DNA from 2 places in the Streptomyces sp. 6N223 genome. Region 2 is predicted to be linked to the other one. Evidence: riboswitches for the same ligand, from Rfam matches in the RefSeq annotation. Region 2 holds a riboswitch; the other holds the start of a gene.

Region 1 (3,396 bases), on a different contig from region 2:
AGCATGCCGGGCAGCAGCGAGAGGTGGTAGTCCTGCACCAGCACCGCGGCGCCGGGGGCGGCCTCCTCGACCACCGTGTCGGCGAACATGGCGTTGTACGCGCTGTAGCGGCTCCACTGCTTCTCGAAGGCGCTGTCGAAGACGGGTTCCAGCGGCGTCTGGTACAGCATGTGGTGGACGAACCACAGCACGGAGTTGGCGATGCCGTTGTAGGCCGCGTCGAAGGTGCTGGGGGAGATGTTCAGCATCCGCACCGCCTGCCCGCCGGTCGCGGCCGGGTCCAGGCGCCGCCCGAAGCGCCGCGTCGCCTCCCTGTCGCCCTCGCCGAGCGCGGCGCACACCCACAGGCCGCCGTCCGGGCCGAGCGCGCTGAGGCCGGAGACGACGCCTCCGCCGCCGCGCCGGGCGGTGAGCGAGCCGTCCTCGGACACGGCGTAGCTCACCGGGCCGCGGTTGGACGCGATCACGACGCTGCCGTCGGCCGTCATGGGCTCATCACCTTCCGTGAGGGCATGAGGATGTGCTCGCGCGGAAGGTAGTTAGCCCGCCGCGCGAGCGATGAAACGTGTCTCCCGTCACGCCGCCTTGCGGGCGGCGTACTCGGGGACGCTCGTCATGGGCGGGCGTTCCTCGGTGTGGATGTGGTGGGTCTGCGGGGCGAACCCCCCGGTATCGGTCCTCTCGAACTGGGTTATCCCCGGCCGGACCGGCACCGGGCCCGGCAGCCGGCTCTGCGCGGTGCGCATGATCGCGGCGGCCATCCGGCCCAGCGCCTGCCCGTCCTGGTGGCGGTGCTTGCGGACGCCCACGTCGACCTGGGCGAGCGCGTCGAGGCCGGCCAGGTTGAGCGTGTCGATCAGCAGGCCGAGCTCCACGCCGTACCCGACGGGGAACGGCAGCCGCTCCAGCAGCGAGCGCCGCGCCGCGTACTCCCCGCCCAGGGGCTGCACCACGCCGGCCAGCTGCGGCCAGTGGAGGTTCAGCAGCGGGCGGGCGACGAGCTCGGTGACGCGGCCGCCCTGCCGGGCGCCGGACGGCTGGTCGCCCAGCGGGCGGTCGTACATGGCCTTGACCATCTGTACCCGCGGCTCGGTGAGCAGGGGTCCGAGGATGCCGGAGACGAAGCGGGAGTCGAATTCCCGCAGGTCGGCATCGACGAAGCAGATGATCTCGCCGCTGGCGGCCAGCAGCGAGCGCCAGAGCACCTCGCCCTTACCGGGCACGGGCGGTAGCCGGGGGAGGATCTCGTCCCGGTGGACGACCTTGGCGCCCGCCGCGGCGGCCACCTCGGAGGTGCGGTCGGTGGAGCCGGAGTCCACCACCATCAGTTCATCGATCAGCGGCACGTTCTCCATCAGGTCGCGCCGGAGCGCTTCCACGATGGCGCCGACGGTCGCTTCCTCGTTCAGCGCGGGGAGAACCACGCTGATGCTGGCGGCCGCACCAGCCTCACGCTTCGCGTTCAGCATCTGCGGCAGCGAGCGGTCAGCGGCGACCCAGGACCGGCGGCTCAGCCACTCCTCTGCCTCTTCCAGCACGAATGTCGCTCCTGTTCGCGTTCGGCCATGTTGTTACCCGTATGGCCGTATCTGCCCCTTCCTGGTGGTGCCCGAACCCACCGCGCCCGCTTTTCTTCGTCCGCTTTCTCTGAGTGATCAGTCGTGATCGACTGGCCTGACTCGCGGGTCTTCGGCGTCTCGCGGATCGGACGGCCCGGGCCATTGTGCGGGCCGTCCGTTACAGTCTCGGACAGCGCAGGTGTCCTCCGCATATCGAGGCCCGCGCCCACAACCGCATACCGCTCATCCAGAGGGGCAGAGGGAACGGCCCGTTGAAGCCCCGGCAACCCTTCCGCCGGTCTCGTGACGACGCGAGGCTCCCGGTGGGGAAGGTGCCAATTCCGTCCCGTGGCGAGAGCCGTCACGGGGAAGATGAGGAGAGAAGGGCCTCGCACCCATGTCTGTGCTCACCACGCACGCCACCACCGCTCCCGCGACCGTCGACCTCGGCCCGGCCGCCGCGCTCTCCTGCCGGGAGTGCGGGGAGCGCTCCCCCCTCAGCCCGGACTTCGCCTGTCCGTCCTGTTTCGGGCCGCTGGAGATCGCCTACGACCTGCCGGCCGGCGACCCCGAGGCACTGCGCGCCCGCATCGAGTCCGGGCCGCAGAGCATCTGGCGCTACGCCCCGCTGCTGCCGGTGCCCGCCACCGTCGCCGAGCAGCCGAACCTCAATCCCGGGTGTACGCCGCTGGTGCGAGCCGACCGGCTCGCCGCCGAGCTGGGCGTGACCGGAGAGCTGTACATCAAGGACGACTCGGCCAACCCCACCCACTCCTTCAAGGACCGGGTGGTGGCCTGTGCCGTCGAGGCCGCCCGCGCTTTCGGCTTCACCACCCTGTCCTGCTCCTCCACCGGCAACCTGGCGGGCGCGGTCGGCGCCGCCGCCGCCCGCGCGGGGCTGCGCTCCTGCGTCTTCATCCCCGAGGGCCTGGAGCAGGGCAAGGTCGTCATGGCCGCGATCTACGGCGGCCAGGTCGTCGCCATCGAGGGCACCTACGACGACGTGAACCGGTTCTGCAGCGAGCTGATCGGCGACCCGGTCGGCGAGGGCTGGGGCTTCGTCAACGTCAACCTCCGCCCGTACTACGCCGAGGGCTCCAAGACCCTCGCCTTCGAGATCTGCGAACGCCTCGGCTGGCGGATCCCCGACCAGCTCGTCGTCCCGATCGCCTCGGGCTCGCAGCTGACCAAGATCGACAAGGGGCTGAAGGAGCTGATAGCCACCGGCCTGGTGGAGGACCGGCCGTACCGGATCTTCGGGGCGCAGGCCGAGGGCTGCTCGCCCGTCTCCCAGGCGTTCCGCGCCGGGCACGACGTGGTCCGGCCGGTGAAGCCCGACACCATCGCCAAGTCCCTGGCCATCGGCAACCCGGCGGACGGGCCGTACGTGCTGGACATCGCACGGCGCACCGGCGGCGCGGTGGAGGACGTCACCGACGGGCAGATCCTGGACGCGATCGGGCTGCTGGCCCGCACCGAGGGCGTCTTCGCCGAGACGGCGGGCGGCGTGACGCTCGGCGTGGCCCGCAAGCTGATCGAGAACGGGGTGCTCGACCCCTCGCTGACCACGGTCGTGCTGAACACCGGCGACGGCCTGAAGACCCTGGAAGCGGTGGCCCCGACGGCGGGCCCGACCGCGACCATCCGCCCGAATCTGGAGTCGTTCCGAAAGGCTGGCCTGGCATGAGCGTGACCGTCCGAATCCCGACCATCCTGCGCACCTACACCGGCGGGCAGGCCGAGGTGACCGCCGAGGGCGACACGGTGGGCGAGGTGCTGGCGGACCTGGACAAGAACCACCAGGGCATCGGCGCCCGGGTCCTGGACGAGCAGGGCG
Region 2 (3,396 bases):
CACAGCCAGGGTAAGCGCGCTCCCGCCCCCGCGTCCGGGATTCCGCGAATCTCTACCCGGGAGTAGCGCCCTCCGCACCCACGTACGGAAACACCGGTGCGGGACCCCCCTGCCGAGCTGGTAGGGTTCTACCCGTCGTCACGTGAAGCGACATCCGCCCCCGTAGCTCAGGGGATAGAGCAACGGCCTCCGGAGCCGTGTGCGCAGGTTCGAATCCTGCCGGGGGCACCATCAGTTTCTGTGTTTTCCCAGGTCAGGTGTTGTCCTGGCCTGTCCTCGCGATAAACACATCGCGGCTGCCTCATACCCCTGCTGCTGCCAGAAAGCCCAGGTCAGCAGCCTGATCATGGACAGTTCACCGAGGACGCGACGTTTGCGCGGGTGGGAACCCAAGGGGGACCCAGTACATGGGAACAAAGACACGGGGTTGGCTCGATCGGTGATGCGCTGCTGAGCGACCTCGGCGACAGGACGGCCGGACTCTACGAGGTCGAGGACCTTGCGGCGGGACTCGGGCGGGTGGCTGCGGGGCATGTGGGCCTCCAGAGGCGCCGGATGACTGATCGTCCAGCAACCCGACTCCACCGAACCCGGGGCACATCACACACTCATCGAAACTCGGGTCAGCTCAGCGTGCCAGGAGATCGCGATGTGGTCGGCCATGGCGGGCCGCCGAACCCGTCGCCGCGAGTGAGGAACACCCCACCAGCCCCAGCGGTCTCGACGGCCGGCGGCAGCCCGTGCGGCAGCCGCTGGTCCTCGGTCGCCGGGCACGGAGGGGACATGGCTGAGCAGTGGGAGGCCGATCCGACGGCGTCCTTCGCGCCCCGGAGAGCGACCGGGGCGGCTGGGAGCGTCAGTCCGGCGGACCGGCGGCGGCCAGTTCGCGGACCGCGCGCACCAGTCGTTCGATGTGCTCGTCCGGGGTGCCTGCGCCGAAGCTCGCCCGGACGGCCTTCAGCGGCCCGTCGCAGTCCCCGTCTCCGTCCTCGGCCCTGTCACCGAGGAGGGCTTGTACCAGCGGGTGGGCGCAGAACAGCCCGTCGCGCACGCCGATGCCGTACCGATCGGACAGCGCGCGGGCGAGCGCGCCGCTCTCCCAGCCCGCCACTACGAAGGACACCACGCCGACCCGGGGCGCGTCCTGGCCGAACAGCCAGAGCACCCGCACGCCGGGTGTCTCGGCCAGGCCCGTCAGGAGGGAGGCCAGCAGGCGTTCCTCGCGTGCCACCAGGGCGGGGAACCCCGCCGCGTCCAGGGCTCGGCAGGCGGCGGCGAGGGCGTAGGCGCCGACGACGTTCGGAGAACCGGCCTCGTGCCGCACCTCCGGCGCGGTGTGCCAGGTGACCTCGACCCCGGCATCCGGCGACGCGCTGACGACCGCGCTCGCGCCGCCGCCCGCCAGGTACGGCTCGGCGGGGCTGAGCCAGTCGGCCCGCCCGGCCAGCACGCCGGCACCGAAGGGTGCGTAGAGCTTGTGCCCGGACAACGCCACCCAGTCCACGCCGAGGGCCGCGATGTCCACCGGGCGGTGGGGCGCCAACTGCGCGGCATCCAGCACCGTTCGCGCCCCGAACGAGCGCGCCGTGGCGGCGAGGTCGGCCACCGGCCACAGCTCGCCGGTGACATTCGAGGCTCCCGTCACGCACAGCAGCTTCGGCCCGGGGGCGGCCTGGGCGAGCGCGGCACGCAGGATGGCGACGGCCTGCTCCGGCGTGCTGGGCGCGGGCAGGCAGGTCACCGCCGCGCGGCCGTGCCGGTCCCAGGGCAGCAGCGCGGCGTGGTGCTCGGTGGCGAAGACAAAGACCTGGCAGCCCTCGGGCAGCGCGCCGGCCAGCAGGTTGAGCGAGTCGGTGGTGGAGCGGGTGAAGATCAGCGCATCGTCGGGACGGCAGCCGAGGAACGCCGCGACCGTCGCCCGGCTCTCCTCGAACAGTTCGGTGGAGAGTCGGGAGAGGTACCCGGCGCCGCGGTGCACGCTGCCGTAGGAGGGGAGGAAGGCGGCGACCTCGTCCCAGACGGCGCGCAGCGCGGGCGCGCTGGCGGCGTAGTCCAGCGCGGCGTACGGGACGTCTTCGCCGGTGTCGAGGGGCGCGCGGACCTCGGCTCCGAGAACGGGCAGGCAGGCGGAAACAGTGGTGACAGGCATGACGGAGCTCTCTCCTTGACCGTGCTTGCCGACGGCCTCGCTTGCCGACGGCCAGGTCATCACCCGGGGCACCCCGCCACGGTTGGAGGGTTGCCGGACAGCGGGCCGGGGCCGTGGTCGCTGTCACTCGTGACCTGCCGGAACGTTAACCCGCCATGCGCGGCCATGGAATCCCGTGTCCGCATGGCGAGACGAGGGTGTCACCGACCAGCCTTGACAACCGCGGGGCGCTCCCCGAAAGTTGCAATATGCAGCCATTGCCCCGCCTGACGTCGCGCCGACACATCGATCTGCGCCGTGTCACCGCGTCCTCCTGTCTGGCTGCCGCCGGCCTCTGAGCCGCCCCTCCGGACACCGCCAGCCGTCGGCTCGCGCGCTGACCGCTCGCGCGCACCGCACCACCAGCCCGATGGTTGACCATGCTCCGGGGGATCAGCGATTGCGTCCCGGCGCTCGCCGGTCTGGCGCATGCGGTCGCGCGCAGCATGCGCCAGCGGGGAGAGGCCCAGCCAGTCAGGCACGCGCGGTGGAGAGCCGGGACGGCTTGCTGCCCGCATCGCGGATGACTGGGTCTCACATTCCGGACTGAGGTTTTCTCAGTCTCTGCGGTCGGCTAGCTTGACGAGCAGGTCAAGAGTGCCAGCGCGAAGTCCCGGCTAGCTGGCCGGCAACCCTCCTGCACGGCGGGGTGCCCCCGGGAAGACGACCCGGCTGCGGTGATGCGGCAAGCGTGCTCCTGGCGAGATCTCGTCTTCGTCTTCGACGGTTTCGACGCGTTTGCGGCGTGCCTCGGCCACCACGCGACCAGGCAACAAGCACCACGTACCAAGCACGACGAGGCGGACCCCATGAGCACCACTCCCGACGCGGCGTCAAGCGACGCCACGCACAAGGACACCGCGGACCGCGGGCCGGCCGACGACGACATCGGGCGGCTGGCCGGGCTGGACGAGCGGATCGAGGCGGCCCGCGCCGCGAAGCCGCAGGTGTCCGCGCACGCTCAGGAAGCGGGAGCGGCGCTGTTCAGCGGGGAGGCGCCGGTGAGCGGCCCGGTGCGCCGGGGCTTGGCCGCGCTGGCCGCGCGCTGGCACGGGGCGGAGGACCTCGTTCGCGACCACGCGGAGCGGGGTGCCGACCCCCTGCTGTGGCACGACGAACTCCCAGGCGACCCCGCGTTGCGGGCGGCGGCGGCCCACATCGATCTCGTCACCGTCTCCCCGGCGTTGGCCACGCGCGAGGATCTGGAC

What was found. A riboswitch is a leader RNA that binds a small molecule or an ion and turns the genes downstream of it on or off. The one in region 2 is predicted to bind S-adenosylmethionine.
Region 1: it holds a riboswitch for S-adenosylmethionine, as region 2 does, so the genes downstream of both, thrC (threonine synthase) here and ACTWQH_RS11175 (aminotransferase class V-fold PLP-dependent enzyme) in region 2, are expected to answer to the same signal.

The regions. Positions count from the first base shown of each region.
Region 1 is NZ_JBQQCA010000025.1:35,204-38,599, forward strand. Features, by position in the region: gene ACTWQH_RS17230 (alpha,alpha-trehalose-phosphate synthase (UDP-forming)) at 1-488, opposite strand, end outside; gene ACTWQH_RS17235 (glucosyl-3-phosphoglycerate synthase) at 576-1,538, opposite strand; SAM riboswitch class I at 1,800-1,938, shown strand; gene thrC (threonine synthase) at 1,957-3,246, shown strand; gene ACTWQH_RS17245 (ubiquitin-like small modifier protein 1) at 3,243-3,396, shown strand, end outside.
Region 2 is NZ_JBQQCA010000013.1:82,248-85,643, reverse strand. Features, by position in the region: gene ACTWQH_RS11185 (response regulator) at 1-1, opposite strand, end outside; tRNA gene ACTWQH_RS11180 (tRNA-Arg) at 157-231, shown strand; gene ACTWQH_RS11175 (aminotransferase class V-fold PLP-dependent enzyme) at 857-2,149, opposite strand; SAM riboswitch class IV at 2,166-2,284, opposite strand; gene ACTWQH_RS11170 (putative leader peptide) at 2,305-2,487, shown strand; SAM riboswitch class IV at 2,778-2,886, shown strand; gene ACTWQH_RS11165 (peroxidase-related enzyme) at 2,998-3,396, shown strand, end outside.